DNA from 2 places in the Micromonospora sp. CNZ285 genome. Region 1 is predicted to be linked to the other one. Evidence: riboswitches for the same ligand, from Rfam matches in the RefSeq annotation. Region 1 holds a riboswitch; the other holds the start of a gene.

Region 1 (3,407 bases):
CTCGGCCTGTTCGGCGCGCCCGAGCCGTGGTTCGCCGACGACACCCCCGAGGTGCTGCCCGGCGCTTGAGCGCCGTTCACACCCCCTGCGGCCAGGGGACCTTCTACCCGTTGCCAGTCCGGCGTCGGTACGGGACGATCGTCGCGACGCACGACGGCGAGGGGGCCCGCTTGCAGAGCAGCGACAGCTTCAGCTACACCGTGCAGGCCCGGTGCACCCGGGCCGAAGCGGTGGCCCTGCTGGGTGACCTGAGTCGCCAGGGCGAGCTGCATCCGCTGATCGTCCGGGTCCGGAAGCTGCCGGCCCGGCCGGGCGCGCTGGCCAGCTACGCGATCACGGACCGGCTGCAACTCGGCCCGCTGCACTTCCCGGTCACGTACCAGGCGGACGTGCTCGTCGCCAGCGAGGACGAGGTCGTCACAGTGGCGCGGCAGCAACCCGCGACGACCGTCCGCAACCACACCCGCCTGCGCGACGAGCCGGACGGCACGGTACGCATCGACGTGGAGATCACGCTCACCGCGCCGGCACCGCTGTTCGGGTACGCGTTCCGCCAGGCCCGGGCTGCTCACCTGGGCCTGGCGGCGCGTCTCGGCGCGACCCTGGAGGGCCGACCGGCCTGATCCGGCCGACCCTCTCAGGCGTGGCTCAGTACACCGACAGGTGCACGTGGTTGGTGTGGTCGCTGGACGGGTCGCCGTTGCCGCCGCTGTACGACTTCCACCCGCTGCTGGGCAGCCAGATCTGCTTGAACCAGATCACGTAGAGCACGGCGAGCGGGTCGGCGTTGCGCACGAAGTACGCGGCCAGGTTGTTGCCGTACGTCCGGTCACCGCCGGAGGCGACGCCGCCGAAGCCGTCCTTCTGCGCGGCGAAGTCGCAGGCCCGCCCCTTCGGATGCTCACCCGAGCCGCTCGGCCGGTGGCACGAGACGTACCTGGTGAAGCCGGCCGCCTTGGCCTGTTGCAGCGCGTGCAGCGTGCGCGGCGTGATGCAGCCGTCCGCCGGGGTGGGGTCGTTGACGCTGCACGACTCCGACGGCCAGGAGCCGTCCGAGTTGCGCGGCGCCGGCTTCGCGTTCTTGCTGGAGGTGCCCTGGACGCTGCCACCGCCGCTGCTGCTGCGCGAGGCCCGGTCGTTCGCCACCTCAAGGGCGCGCTCGGCCTGCTCCTTGCGCTTGGCCATCACCGTCACCTGCTTGCGCTGCTCGCGGATCTCCCCGTCGAGCTGGGCGCGGGTGCGGGTGGCCTCATCGCGGGTGGCGATCAGGTCGCGCAGCGTACGGTCCTCGTGCGCGGCGACCTGCTCCAGCGCGGCGGCCCGGTCCATGAAGCCCTCCGGGCTGCTGCTGCCGAGCAGCGCCCCGGCGGTGCCCAGGCGGCCGTTGCGGTACGCCACCGCGGCGATCTCGCCGACCTTGGCGTCGCGGACGGCAAGCTCGGCGCCGACCGTCTTGAGCTGGTCGTTGAGCTGTTTCTGGCGGGTCACCGACCGGTTCAGCGCGGCCTTCGCCTCCAGCCAGCCCTTGCTGGCCGCGTCGAGCTGGGCGCGCAGTTCCGGCGTGCCGCCCTCGTCGTCGCCGCCGGGCGCGGCGGCGAGCAGGCCGGTCACCGGCGCCGCGGAGGCGGGGGAGACCGGAACGGTCGCGACGCCGAGGGTCAGCGTCGCGACGAGCAGGGCCGCCAACCGGGCGGCCGTCCGTCGTACAGGTGCCACTGGGGGCATTCACACGTCCTTCCGTCAACGCCGACCGGGTTAGCTGACGGGTTCGGGACGGAAGATCCCTACCGCTGACGCGGATGCACCCCACGTACGTGGTTCCCCGGCTCGTCCCTGCGGACGATTAGGCGACGGCCGCCCCACCGGGGCCGGGTGGCGTCCGCGGGTGCGGCCGCGACCGAGACTACCGGCGCTGCCCGGGCGCGGCTCCGTCGAGCAGCGCCACTAGGCGGGGCAAAACCGGCATAAGACTACATTAGCCACAGTGATTTAAGTGTGTCCTAATCACCACTCGGTCTGTCCGCACACTCCGGCCGACGCTCCGGGTTCGACCTGCAACGTGGCGTGATCGATGGAGAAGTCCTCGTGCAGGGCGGCCCGCGCGGCGGCCAGCACCCCGGCCGGGTCCACACCCGGGTCGGTGGTCAGGTGCGCCGAGGCCACCTCCATGCCCGAGGTGAGCGTCCAGACGTGCAGGTCGTGCACCTCGGCCACGCCCGGTACGGCGGCCAGCCGGTCGTGCACGGCGGTGACCTGGAGGTGCTCCGGCGCGGCCTGCACCAGGATGCGCAGCGCGGCCCGGCCGAGCCGCCAGGTGCGCGGCAGGATGAACAGGCCGATCCCGACGGCGACCAGCGGGTCCGCCCACCACCAGTCGGTCACCGCGATGACCAGCGCGGCGGCGATCACGCCGAGCGAGCCCAGCAGGTCGCCGAGCACCTCCAGGTACGCCCCGCGCAGGTTGATGCTCTCCTTCGACCCGGCGCGCAGCAGCGCGAACGCGACGATGTTGGCGAGCAGGCCGAGCACCGCCACCACGAGCATCGGGCCGGCCAGCACCTCCGGCGGCTCGCCGAACCGGCGTACCGCCTCGACCAGGACGTAGATCGCGACGGCACCGAGCAGTACGGCATTGGCGAGGGCGGCGAGCACCTCCAGCCGGTAGAGCCCGAACGTGCGCTGCGGGTCGGTGCCGGCGCGGCGGGTGGCGGTGATCGCGGCCAGCGCCATGCCGATGCCGAGGACGTCGGTGAACATGTGCCCGGCGTCGGAGAGCAGTGCCAGCGACCCGGTCGTGAACGCGGCCACCGCCTCGACCACCATCAGGGCGGCGAGCAGCGCGAAGGCGGCCCAGAGGCGGCCCCGGTGGCGGTGCGCCGCGTTGGTCACCGCGCCGCTGTGGTCATGACCTGCGCCCACGCCAACACCCTTCCTGCCCCGTACCGGCCAGGCCCAATGTATGTTCACATCGCTATGTATGCAACTGAACTGTGGGTGACGGCGGGGCCGGTCACCCCACCGGGTCGAGCGTGGTGAGGCGCTGGGTCGCCCGGGACAGCGCCACGTAGAGCGTGCGCACACCCGATCCCGGGTCGGCCCGGATCTCGCTCGGCGCCACCAGCACCACGCCGTCGTACTCCATGCCCTTGGCCTGGAGGCTGGTCACCACCTGGAGGCGGCCCGCGCCGAGCCCGCCCAGCCAGCCCGCCACCTCGTCCCGGCGCGGCACCGGCGTGATCACGCCGACGGTGCCCTCCACCTGCGCGAGCAGCGCCTCGGCCGCCTCGACGGTGGCCGCCGGCAGGTCGGCGGCGGGCACCGTGCGCTCGATCGGCGGCACGCCGGTGGACCGCACCGCGTCGGGCAGCGGCAGGTCCGGGTAGAGCCGGCGGATCTCCGCCGCCGCC
Region 2 (3,407 bases), 1.7 Mb from region 1:
GCTGCATCAGGAGGCGGATCTCGTCGGCGAGGCGGGGCTCGTCGGCGGCGAATTCGGACCAGGAAGCCATGTGGACACTCTATCGAACACATGTACGAAGATGTAGTGCGACACGCAGGTCACCCGTACCGGTCGCTATGGTGTTCCGATGCTGCTCTCCGACCGCGACCTGGTCTCCGAGATCAAGGCCGGCACGCTCGCGCTGGAGCCCTTCGAGCCCACGCTGGTGCAGCCGTCGAGCATCGACGTACGCCTGGACCGGCTGTTCCGGGTCTTCAACAACCACCTCTACACGCACATCGACCCGTCGATCCAGCAGGACGACCTGACCTCGATGGTGGAGGTGCCGGAGGGGCAGCCGTTCGTGCTGCACCCGGGCGAGTTCGTGCTCGCGTCCACGCTTGAGGTGATCTCGCTGGGTGACCAGCTCGCCGGCCGGCTGGAGGGCAAGTCGAGTCTGGGGCGGCTGGGGCTGCTGACGCACTCGACAGCCGGTTTCATCGACCCCGGCTTCTCCGGTCACGTCACGCTGGAGCTGTCGAACGTGGCGAACCTGCCGATCACGCTCTGGCCGGGCATGAAGATCGGGCAGCTCTGCATCTTCCGGCTCTCCTCGCCGGCCGAGCACCCGTACGGCTCGGCCGTCTACGGCTCGCGTTACCAGGGGCAGCGCGGTCCGACGCCGAGCCGGTCCTGGCAGAGCTGGCGCACCTGGCCGACGCGCTGACGCCGCGCCCGGGGCGCCGCGCCCGGGGCGCCGCGCCCGGGGCGCCGCCGTCACCGGCGGAGCCCCGGAGCACGACCTCAGCCGGGGCGGCCGTAGCTGTTGATGTCGCCGTCGTCGACCCGCTTCATCGTGATCGGCTTGCCGGACTGGGAGGCGTGCACCACCCAGCCGTCGCCCACGTACATCGCCACGTGGTGCAGGTCGCCGTAGTAGAAGACGAGGTCACCGGCGCGCAGCTCGGCCCGGCTGACCCGCTTCGTCACGTCGTGCTGCTGGCGCGCGTTGTGCGGCAGCGAGACGCCGCCCTTCGCCCAGGCCGCCATGGTCAGGCCCGAGCAGTCGAAGTGGTCCGGTCCGGCCGCGCCCCAGACGTAGATCTTGCCGATCTGGGCACAGGCGAACTTGACCGCCGCACCGGCCGGGCCACCGGGGTAGCCGGCCGGGCACGGCGCCGGGCGCAGCGGGCCGCCGCCACCCTTGCCGTACACCTTGAGCCGCAGCTTCTCCAGCTTGGCGATCTCGGCGTCGATCTGCTTCTTCTTCGCCGCGAGCTGGGCCTCGGTACGCGCCAGACCGGCGATCATCTCGTCCAGCGGCTTCTTCTTCGCCGCCAGTTCGTCGCGCAGCGCGGCGACGGAGCGCACCTGCTCGTGCTGACGGTGCGCGAAGCGGTCGAGCAGTTCCAGGCCGGTGACCAGGTCGCCGGGTGAGCGGCTGCCCAGCAGCGCGTTCACGGTGGAGAGGTTGTCGCCCTTGTAGGCGTCGGCGGCGAGCCCGCCGACCTGGCCGAGTGCGGCGTCCACCCGGGCCTGGAGGGGTGCGATCTGCCGGCCGAGCGCGTCGGCCTGCTTGCGCCGCGCGGCGAGCTGCCCGCGTACGGCGTTGACCTGTTCGATGACCGGTTCGAGCTTGTTCCAGTCGCGGTCGATCTGGGCCTCGATCTCGGCGACCGAGGGTTCGGCGTGTGCCGCCGTGGCGCCGCCGGTCAGGACGACGGCGGTGCCGACCAGTGCGGCGAGGGCTGTGGTGAAGCGGGACCAGCGGGAACGCGGCGCGACGAAGGACCGGTCGACCGACCGGTTCGACGACGGCCGCGGGGCATGGAGTGCCACCGGGCGTCCGTACTCCTTCTTCCGTACCGCCTACCGGGTTAGCTGACGGATTCGGGCGGGAAGGGAGCCGCCCTACCGCATCGCTGCGGATTCACCCCAGGTACCTGGTTCCCCGGCTCGCCCGGAGGCGACTCGGCGGTGTCGGACCGTCACCGACCGGGTTGGACGGTGAGACGTGCGGCCGACGATTCACCAGAGTAGGGACCACCGTTATCGATCCGCAACTTCCAGCGCCGTGACACTCCGTACGCGATCCAGGGCCGCACCCGGGGCGGAGGTGAAATTTTCTTTCAAGGCTGATTACTCACTGGAAAGGTATTGACCCCTGCGGGTGTGCGGAGTGAGGGTGGAGACGCAGTGACCCCCATCCCTGTCCAGGAGGTTCGATGCACCTCTCCGCCCCGCCGTCGGGCAGACGGATACTGCTCGCCGCCGCAGTGGCGACAGCCACCGCGCTGGCGACGACCGGCCCGGTGACAGCCGCGCCGGACACGTCCGCGCCCGCGAGCGACAGGCAACAACAATACGCCGCCGCCGCGGCCGAGTACGGCGTGCCGCAGAACGTGCTGCTCGGTGTCTCCTATCTGGAGTCCCGCTGGGACACCCACACCGGGCAGCCGAGCACCAGCGGCGGCTACGGCCCGATGCACCTGACCGACGCCGCGCACATCCTCGCCATGCCGGGCAGCGCCCACGTCGACGAGGACGAGGACCCGCGCGGCGACGACTCCCGGCCGCTGAAGCTCGACCCGGCCACCGCCGCCGCGCCGGAGCGGGAAACCCCGCTGCCGCCCGCCTCGCTCCAGACGCTCGACGCCGCCGCCGCGCTCACCGGGCTCGACGCGGACACGCTCCGTACCGACCCGGCCGCGAACATCCGCGGTGGCGCCGCGCTGCTGGCGTCGTACCAGAAGGCTCTGGGTGGGCCGGTCGGCGCCGGCACCGACCCGGCGGCCTGGTACGGCGCGGTGGCCCGGTACTCCGGCGCGGACACCTCCGACGCCGCGGCGGCCTTCGCCGACGAGGTCTACGACCAGCTCGGCCAGGGCGCCAGCCGCACCACCGACGACGGCCAGCGGGTCACGCTCGCCGCCACCGCCGCGCAGCCGGACCGTTCCCGGCTGGCCCGCCTCGGCCTGCGCAACGCCGAGCGGCCGGACGGGCTGGAGTGCCCGGTACGGCTGGCCTGCGAGTGGATCCCCGCGCCGTACGAGCAGCTCAGCGACGACCCGGGCGACTACGGCAACCACGACCTGGGCGACCGGCCGAAGCAGCAGAAGATCGAGTACATCGTCATCCACGACACCGAGGGCTACTTCGGCCCGAGCGTCGACCTGGTGAAGCGGGCCGACTACCTGGGCTGGCACTACACGCTGCGCTCGGTGGACGGCTACATCGCCCAGCACATCAAGACCAAGGACGTCGGCTGGCACGCCGGCAACTGGTACGTCAACGCCAAGTCCATCGGCCTGGAGCACGAGGGCTTCGCCGGTCAGGGCACCTGGTACACCGAGGCGATGTACCGCACCTCCGCCAAGCTGGTGCGGCACCTGGCGCTGAAGCTCGGC

Evidence for each region. A riboswitch is a leader RNA that binds a small molecule or an ion and turns the genes downstream of it on or off. The one in region 1 is predicted to bind cyclic di-AMP.
Region 2: linked by a shared signal. The riboswitch ahead of CLT75_RS24650 (C40 family peptidase) and the one ahead of CLT75_RS16715 (VldE C-terminal domain-containing protein) in region 1 are both predicted to bind cyclic di-AMP.

What each region holds. Positions count from the first base shown of each region.
Region 1 covers NZ_SPQD01000001.1:3,716,524-3,719,930, reverse strand. The annotation lists gene CLT75_RS16725 (STAS domain-containing protein) at 1-69, shown strand, start outside; gene CLT75_RS16720 (SRPBCC family protein) at 171-623, shown strand; gene CLT75_RS16715 (VldE C-terminal domain-containing protein) at 649-1,725, opposite strand; cyclic di-AMP (ydaO/yuaA leader) riboswitch at 1,730-1,860, opposite strand; gene CLT75_RS16710 (cation diffusion facilitator family transporter) at 2,005-2,919, opposite strand; gene CLT75_RS16705 (AAA family ATPase) at 3,011-3,407, opposite strand, start outside.
Region 2 covers NZ_SPQD01000001.1:5,403,910-5,407,316, reverse strand. The annotation lists gene CLT75_RS24660 (pyridoxamine 5'-phosphate oxidase family protein) at 1-70, opposite strand, end outside; gene dcd (dCTP deaminase) at 149-727, shown strand; gene CLT75_RS24650 (C40 family peptidase) at 805-1,839, opposite strand; cyclic di-AMP (ydaO/yuaA leader) riboswitch at 1,853-1,987, opposite strand; gene CLT75_RS24645 (peptidoglycan recognition protein family protein) at 2,226-3,407, shown strand, end outside.